2 regions of the Paraburkholderia sp. WS6 genome follow, and region 1 is predicted to be linked to the other one. Evidence: riboswitches for the same ligand, from Rfam matches in the RefSeq annotation. Region 1 holds a riboswitch; the other holds the start of a gene.
The links. A riboswitch is a leader RNA that binds a small molecule or an ion and turns the genes downstream of it on or off. The one in region 1 is predicted to bind manganese.
Positions count from the first base shown of each region.

Region 2: another riboswitch for manganese. It lies ahead of M0D64_RS29640 (TMEM165/GDT1 family protein); the one in region 1 lies ahead of M0D64_RS19510 (sodium:calcium antiporter).

Region 1 is NZ_JALQCK010000015.1:117,769-121,709, reverse strand. It holds gene M0D64_RS19525 (helix-turn-helix domain-containing protein) at 1-34, shown strand, start outside; gene M0D64_RS19520 (hypothetical protein) at 130-432, shown strand; gene M0D64_RS19515 (NADP-dependent oxidoreductase) at 492-1,511, opposite strand; yybP-ykoY riboswitch at 1,676-1,847, shown strand; gene M0D64_RS19510 (sodium:calcium antiporter) at 1,948-2,958, shown strand; gene M0D64_RS19505 (HAD family phosphatase) at 3,018-3,941, opposite strand, start outside.
Region 2 is NZ_JALQCK010000030.1:66,852-70,792, reverse strand. It holds gene M0D64_RS29650 (hypothetical protein) at 1-1,086, shown strand, start outside; gene M0D64_RS29645 (hypothetical protein) at 1,086-1,958, shown strand; yybP-ykoY riboswitch at 2,173-2,355, shown strand; gene M0D64_RS29640 (TMEM165/GDT1 family protein) at 2,370-2,960, shown strand; gene M0D64_RS29635 (bifunctional diguanylate cyclase/phosphodiesterase) at 3,216-3,941, shown strand, end outside.

The DNA of each region.
Region 1 (3,941 bases):
GCTTGATACGGTGCTGGCACAGAGCCAGCGGTAAGGAAGGAGATTTGATGCAGTAGAAGAAGCGCGGGCCGCATGGGCGGCAACCCATACGGCCCGCTGACCACCACCAACTCACCGAAGGAGTTGACCATGGCTGATGCCAATCTTAAACCACGTCGCGCACGCGACGAACACGTCACGCGCATTTCCGTTGCGCTTGAAGCAGACCGCACGCACGAACGCGGCAAGCGTACTGCCTTTCCCTGGATGCAGGTTACCGATGCCATGCTCGAACACGCCGGCTTCCTGCCCGGACACCAGGTCCGGTTCACCATCGACTACCGGCTCGGACAGATCACCATCACCCCGGACTATGACTACAGAGTTGCCGGCAGGTACATGACCGCGCCAGAGACCGAGGCCATGCTGCAAAGACGCAGCAAACGGAAATAAACAATCCACAAACGACAACCCCGGCCAGCGTCGGGGTTGTCGTTCAGGAACTCACACCTTCATACCCTCACCAGCAGCTTCCCAAGATTCTTCCCCTCAAACAGGCTATTCAGCGCGTTCGGCAACGCGTCAAACCCATCGACGTAAGTCTCCTGATAAACGATTTCACCGTTCTTCACCCACGGCGCAACCGTCTGCAGCATCTCATCCATCCGATGCGTAAAATCGCGCGCCAGAATCCCCTGAATCGTCGCGCGCTGAAACAGCATGTGCTGCAGGAAGCGCGGCGCGAGGTCCGGCGTGTCGAGACCGCCGTCGTATTGAGCGATCGCGCCGCAGATCACGATCCGTGCGCGGCGCTTGATGAGCGGAATCACCGCATCTGTGACCATGCCGCCCACGTTGTCGAAATAGACATCGACGCCGCCGGTCGCCGCCTGCAGCGCTGACTGCAAGCCTTCAAGCGTCGGATGCGCCCGATAGTCGACCGCGCCGTCGAGCTTCAGCGTGTCGGTCAGAAACGCGCACTTGTCCGGACCGCCCGCTATCCCAATGACGCGACATCCGGCGCGCTTGCCGAACTGCGCGACCAGCGAGCCGACTGCGCCCGCCGCACCGGACACGACCAGCGTGTCGCCCGGACGCGGCTTGCCCGCTTCCATCAAACCGAACCACGCGGTGCGTCCCGGCATGCCGAGCACGCCGAGCGCGGTCGAAACCGGCGCCGCGGCGGGGTCCAGTTTGGCCAGTTCGCTGTGATGGCACTTGGCATACAACTGCCAGCCGCTATAGGCCGACACCCAGTCGCCCTGCTTGAACAGCGGGCTCGCCGACGCCACCACTTCACCCACCACGCCCGCTCGCTGCACGATGCCGAGTGGATGCGGCACATCGTAGGTATTGCGTTCGTGCTGCTGGATGCGAATGTACGGATCGACGCTGATAATGCGCGCCCGGATGAGCACCTCATTGGATGACAATTTGTCGTCGAGTTCGCTTTCGCGTAACTCGTAATGCTCATCGCCAACGCGTCCTTCAGGACGCTTGACGTAAAACCACTGGCGGTTTTGATAACTCATGTGAACACTCACTGCGGTCGTAAACGGTGAGTGATCTTACCAGTGGGGCCATCGCACGCTTGCGAGGCTGATGTCGCATCACCGGACGGCCGTAGCAAAACCAGAGGGCGCCGGCCCACGCGCCCGATTCCAAGCTTGTTGAAAGCCGCCCGTCCCGTTAGAATCCCCCGGTCACTGGGGAGTAGCCTTCCTTCATCCTTTGAAGGAGAGCGCGTCAACATACTTGGCCTGCGGGTCATGGCGCGTTCGACCGGGTCGGTTTGGCGAGACCATTGGCGCACTGCTTCGTTCTGGTCGGACGGGTCGCGGTGCGTCATTGGTTCGTTACTTTCGTCCGACCGCGGAGTTGCCCTGTGAAACATCGTTGTGCCCTGCCAGTCTCCCCACTTGCCGGTCCGTTGTGCCGCTTCCCCTTTGCATTTGCAGGGAGCCACGCATGACCGGTCTCCTGTTCCAACTCGCCATCATGCTGGTCGTCATTCTCGTGGCGGCCGAGCTCTTCACCAATGCCCTCGAGCATCTCGGCGAGCGTCTGAAAATCTCCGAGGGCGTGACGGGTTCGCTGTTCGCGGCGGTCGGTACCGCCTTGCCCGAAACCCTCGTCCCGCTGCTCGCGATTGCGGGCGGCACGACCGATAGCGCGGTCAATCAGGAGATCGGCGTCGGCGCGATTCTCGGCGCGCCGCTCATGCTCTCCACCCTCTCCACCTTCCTGATGACGCTGGCGATTCTCGGTTCGCGCGGTGCCGGCGGCTGGGTCACGCCGGAACGCACGGGTTTCACGCGCGATCTGAACTACTTCCTGTGCGCCTTTGTGCTGGCCGCCGCGGCAATGTACGTGCCGCATGAAGAGATGATCGTACGGGGGCTGTTCAGCGCGGCGCTGGTCGGTGTGTACATCGCGTATGTGGTGATGACGTTCCGTGCATCGAACAAACTGGTCGACGCCGGTCACGGCACTGAAGCGCCGGGCAGAATGCTGCTGTCGCGTCTTGGCTTGCCCACCAATCTCGCGACCATTGCCGTGCAGTTGGTGCTGGCGGTTGCGTTGCTGGTGTGGGGCGCGGAAGGCTTCATCCACGGTGTGCGGGGCGTGTCGCAGGTGCTCGGCGTCTCGCCATTGCTGCTGTCGCTGCTGATCATTCCGATCGCCACCGAGTTGCCGGAGAAGGTCAACAGCATCCTGTGGATTCGCCGTGGCAAGGACACGCTGGCGTTCGGCAACATCACCGGCGCGATGGTTTTCCAGGGCACGCTGCTGCCCGCCATCGGGATTCTGCTGACACCGTGGACGCCGCGTATCGAAGTGGTGACCGGTATCGTGATCACGCTCGCCGCCGCCGCGTGGCTGCGGATCAACGTGCGCGCGCGCGGCGTGCCGGTGTGGGCGCTGCTGGTGTGCGGCGTGCTCTACGCCGCTTATCTGGCGATCACGCTGAGCCGCTGAGCGCGTGATGAAAGACCGGGAAGGCCGCAGCGAAGCGCGGCCTTCCCAACCAGCCGCCCTTAATTGGACGGCGCCGCCGCAGCCGTTGCTGTGCTATCCGTCTTGAAGACCGTCTTCCAGTCATCCTTCACATCGACGACGAGCCAGCCTTTCGCGCCGGCTTCGTCCAGACCCTTGTCGAGCTTGCCGCTTTTCGCCGTGCGATCGTACGCATACTCCCGTTCGCCGTCGGTGTGGTGCAGCAGCGCCGCGAGGCGCGGACCGTCGCCAGCCGAGGTCCATTCGAGCATCGGCACGTCGCCGTCCGCGTTGCCGAACGCGATCACCGGACGCCGGCCGATCGCGCGGTCGATGGCAAGCGGTTTGGCCGCGCCATCGACGAGCGTGTCGACTTGGGCAAGCCGGGTCAACGCTACGGCGCCGTTCGTCTGGCTGTACTTGTATTTGACGGTGCTGCCGATCACCTGCTCGGGCGGAATGCCGTACACGCGCTGCGCGATCTCACGGACGAACTCGACATCGCTGCCCGTCACCAGATAGGTCCTGAAGCCGTTGGCGCGCAGATAGGCGAGCAACTCGAGCATCGGCTGATAAGCGAGGTCGGCGTACGGGCGATTGAAGCGCGGGTCGCTCGCGGAGTCGAACCATTCGTGCACGAGCGCGGCGAATTGATCGCTGGTCATGCCGGCATGCGCCGCCGCCAGCAGCCTCATCGAACCGGCGTCGCCGCTCGCCGCGATGCTCTTCAGATTTCCTTTCAGAATCGAGCGGAACGGGTCCTGCCGTTTCCATTCCGGATGCCGGCCGGCCACCGTCTTCACCCGTTGCAACGCGAACACCAGTTGTACCGAGGCGGGTTGCTCCGGCCACAACGTGCCGTCGTTGTCGAATACGGCGATCCGGTCGGCGCGCGGGATGAAGTCTTTCGACTCTGGCGTCGTGACCAGCGTGACGAAATCGACAATCGAGCGTTTGCTCGCAGT
Region 2 (3,941 bases), on a different contig from region 1:
ACGCACGCAGCGGGCAAGGACGTGTACAAGCGGTCCGCGATCAGGAAGGCACTGGGGTCGGTGAACGAGACGGTAGAGGGCTACACGGGCCACAAGATCAGCAGCGGTGACGATCAGGCACAGGATGAGGGCGCACCGCCAAAGGTGCGCTTCGGCAGTCGTGTACTCGACGGTGCGCACGACCGTGGCAGTCTTGTCGTACCGATCGTCGCCATCGCACTGCTTGCCGTCCTGCTCATCGGCATTACCTGGATGCGTATCAAGGGACTGCAGATCGAGATGACGAATCACGTCGCCGATCACGGTCAGATGGCATCGGGTTCGGGCAGCAACCCGTTCCCGCCGGTGCCGGGTCTCGATGCATCGACGCCTTTGCCCACTGACGTAGCCGATTCGTCGCGTGCGGCGCAACAGAGCGTCGATCACGAGCTGAACAGCGAAATGTTCAGTCAGGGTATCGCGGGTGCGATCGTGCTGGCGATCATCTATGTGATCACGCAGGCGCTCGGCTTCTTTCAGGCTTTCGGCAGTTCGTTCGTCGGCGACGGTAAGAACGCGTACCAGCAGACGCTTGGACACACGAGTTTCCAGAGTTACTTTGCAAAGCACATCAAGCCGACGCTCGATCGCGGCAACATGCGATTGACCGAGTTGCGTGCCCATCTTGGCCGCGAAGTGCCGAGGTACCGGGAGAACGTATCGAAAATAAGCTGTCACGATTTCTACAGCCGTAAGCTTCATGAAGACGCGCTGCGCCCGGTGCAAATGGACAGCATGGGGGCCGTACCCTCGCCCACCGAATCGGCCGCCGCGGATCGACGCGAAGCAACCGCAAACACGGCACACGCCGAAGACCCTGTGCGTTCTGCAGCGAGCACTGCTGTATTCCAGGACGCTGCGCGTATCGCCGAACGCATCCTTGACGAATCGGATCAGGAGCGTCGCAAGGTAATTCTGGATGTGGCTGCCGACGGCTCTGCCGAGCGGCGCAGTTCGATTCTTGCGGCTGTTCAAACGCTCAAGCTCAAACGGAAGGAAGCTGCCGAGCAGGCGCGACTCGAAGACGACATTCTCGGGGATATCTGATGCGCGCTTACACAAAGGCCATTCAAGCGCTGGTGGTCGCCGGGCTGATGTCGATCGCAACGATTCAGCTTGCGCACGCCGGTCTGACAAACGACGTCCCGAGCTGCTACACCGCCAATCAGATTGCGCAACGGGGAGTGCTCTACGACCAGTTGATCTATGTGCTGGTCGATCAAACGGTGCAGCTTGACCCGTCGCTGCAAAAGCAGGTGCTTGACAACACGCGGGCGATGCTCACGCCCGGTACAAAATTTGTTGTTGCTGAGTTTTCGGCGTTTTCGCAAGGCCACTATCTCAACGTGCTGCATACCGGCATCATCGAACGGCCCATCCCTGCCAGCGAAGAAGGTGATGTGGTGATGAGCCGCCTGCGCAATTTTCACACCTGTCTCCAGCAGCAGCAGGTTTACGCGCAGCGTCTGGCTGTCGGTTCGACTGCGGAAGTGATGAAGTCAAGCACGTCGACTCTGGCGCAGTCCGACATCATGATGGCGTTGAAGACCGTGTCGACCGCCGTTGCATTGGAAAAGGCGGCACACAAGGTGGTATTTGTCGTCACTGACGGTTTGGAAAATTCCAGCGTGACGAGTTTCTATGCACACGACGCGGTACGTAATATCAATCCCGCAGTCGAGTTGAAGAAGGCGCAGGACAATAGTCTGCTTGGCGATTTCAGTGCTGCTCGCATATTCGTTATCGGTGGGGGCGTGATGCAGCCCGCTACGTCAGGTTCGACAGCAGCGCGTAACGGTTATCGCGATCCGCGCACGTTGATGAACCTGAAGCAGTTCTGGACCAGCTATTTCCAGCGTTCCAACGCGCAGCTTGTCGAATTCGGCGAACCGGCTTTGCTTGAGTCGCTGTCGTACTAGAGGCCTCGGGCTCACGAGTAGCGAGGCCGATCGCTGCTGCCGTCGAATAGATGACGCAGGCGCTTCTGGGTAGAAGCCGGCTACTCCCCAAAGACAGGTGCGAGCGCATCACAACCGAAAGGCATTCGTAATAATCGGCGCGCGCAGCAATGCTCAACCGCGCAAAGCGCTATAGTGGCGACTTGCTTCTGCGACGCATGGCGCGATAAAATCGCGCCTGCTCATTGGGGAGTAGCCGCCTCGAACGCGATGTTCGAGGGCGCACGTCAACATACTTGGCGAGTCGAGAGACCCGCTATGGCGTGCGCAGCTAAATGCCTGGCAAGACCGATGACTCGCATTCCGACCTAACCGGGTCGCCGGAATGCGCGTCATCGCGTTTTTTCTGCGCGGCCCGGGTACAACAACCCCATGCAATCCTTCCTCATTTCGACCAGTGTGGTCGGCCTTGCTGAAATCGGCGACAAGACTCAACTCTTGTCCCTGGTATTGGCAGCGCGATATCGCAAGCCCATTCCCATCATCCTCGGTGTTTTTGCCGCTACCCTCATCAACCATGGTGCATCCGGCGCACTCGGCGCGTGGCTCGCGAGCGTTCTGAGTCCGGGCATTCTGAATTGGGCGGTTGTCGCGTCATTCGCCGTGATGGCCGTGTGGATTCTCGTTCCGGACAAGCTGGACGATGCCGATGCGGTTTTGACGAAAAACTCGATGGGTGTGTTCGGCACAACCGCGCTCACATTCTTTCTCGCCGAGATGGGCGACAAAACCCAAATCGTCACGATTGCCCTGGCGGCGCGCTTTCATGAGTTCTTCGGCGTGGTTGCGGGTACGACACTCGGCATGATGCTGGCCAATGTGCCCGTCATCTACCTGGGACACAAATTCGCCGACCGCCTGCCAACAAAGGCGGTCCACATTCTGGCCGCCATTATCTTCGTTGTCCTCGGTGGCCTCGCGCTCAGGACCGCGCTGTACCCGCAAGCGCATCCGCTGTTCTAGTTCGCGGCCGACGCGCGCACCGCACTCCACCAACGCGAGACCTTTAGAAAAACCCCGAGCGTGCCGTTAATACGCGGTGGTCCGACAAAACGTGGACCGGGATCGGAGTCGTCCGTCGTTTACTCGGTTCGAAGTCAACGAACGAACTGAGCGATGCTTCGGATCACGACTTCCGGATACGCACGTCGTCTACGGGAAGACTGACACTTTCAGTTTCCTTCCGCCCAACCTGCTCGAACAGGGCGCCTCGTCGACGTGCCGTTCCACATCGGAGCAATCGTGACCAGACAGAAAGGCACCCAAAGGCGTCGATATCTGTGGCGACGCAACGCAGCAGAAGACCGAGTTGAGCAGACGTCGTCGAATGTGCCCCCCGCGCGGCGCACCGCCGTATTTGGTCTCGTCCTCGTTCTATTGAGCGTGCCGCTCCTGGCCTTCTGGGGAGCGTATGAAAGCTTGAGTGCCGGTTTCGCCGCGCAAGCTGCCAACGAGGCGGATAAGGCTTTCGAGGAAGCTCGCTATAGCGTTGCGTGGGAGGAATCGGCCGAACGCAAGTACTTTCTGGACCCACGTCCGGAGGTTCTACGCGAGCACCGCGAGGCCGGTGAAGCACTTGACGCAGCGCTGAAGAAGGCAGTGGCACTTGAGCCCGGCAGCAGCGCAATGCTGCGCGGCCTGCTGGAGAAGCACGCGAAGTATCGAGCGTTCGCCAAACCGATGTTCAAGGCCGTCGATGATCACGACATCGCGAGAGCCAATGAGATCGACGAGGATTCGGCCGATCCACTCTTCGACGATATCGAGCAAAAGGTTCTCGCGGCAGCGGCACAGCACCGCGACGATGCGACGATGCAACTCGACCGGCTCGTTGCCGTGCAACGGATCGTCCTGATATCGACCCCCGTGGTACTCGCGATCGGCGTGGGGCTCTCGCTGCTGTTTCTTCAGATGCTGCGGCGCATTCGCAAGAACGTGGATGCG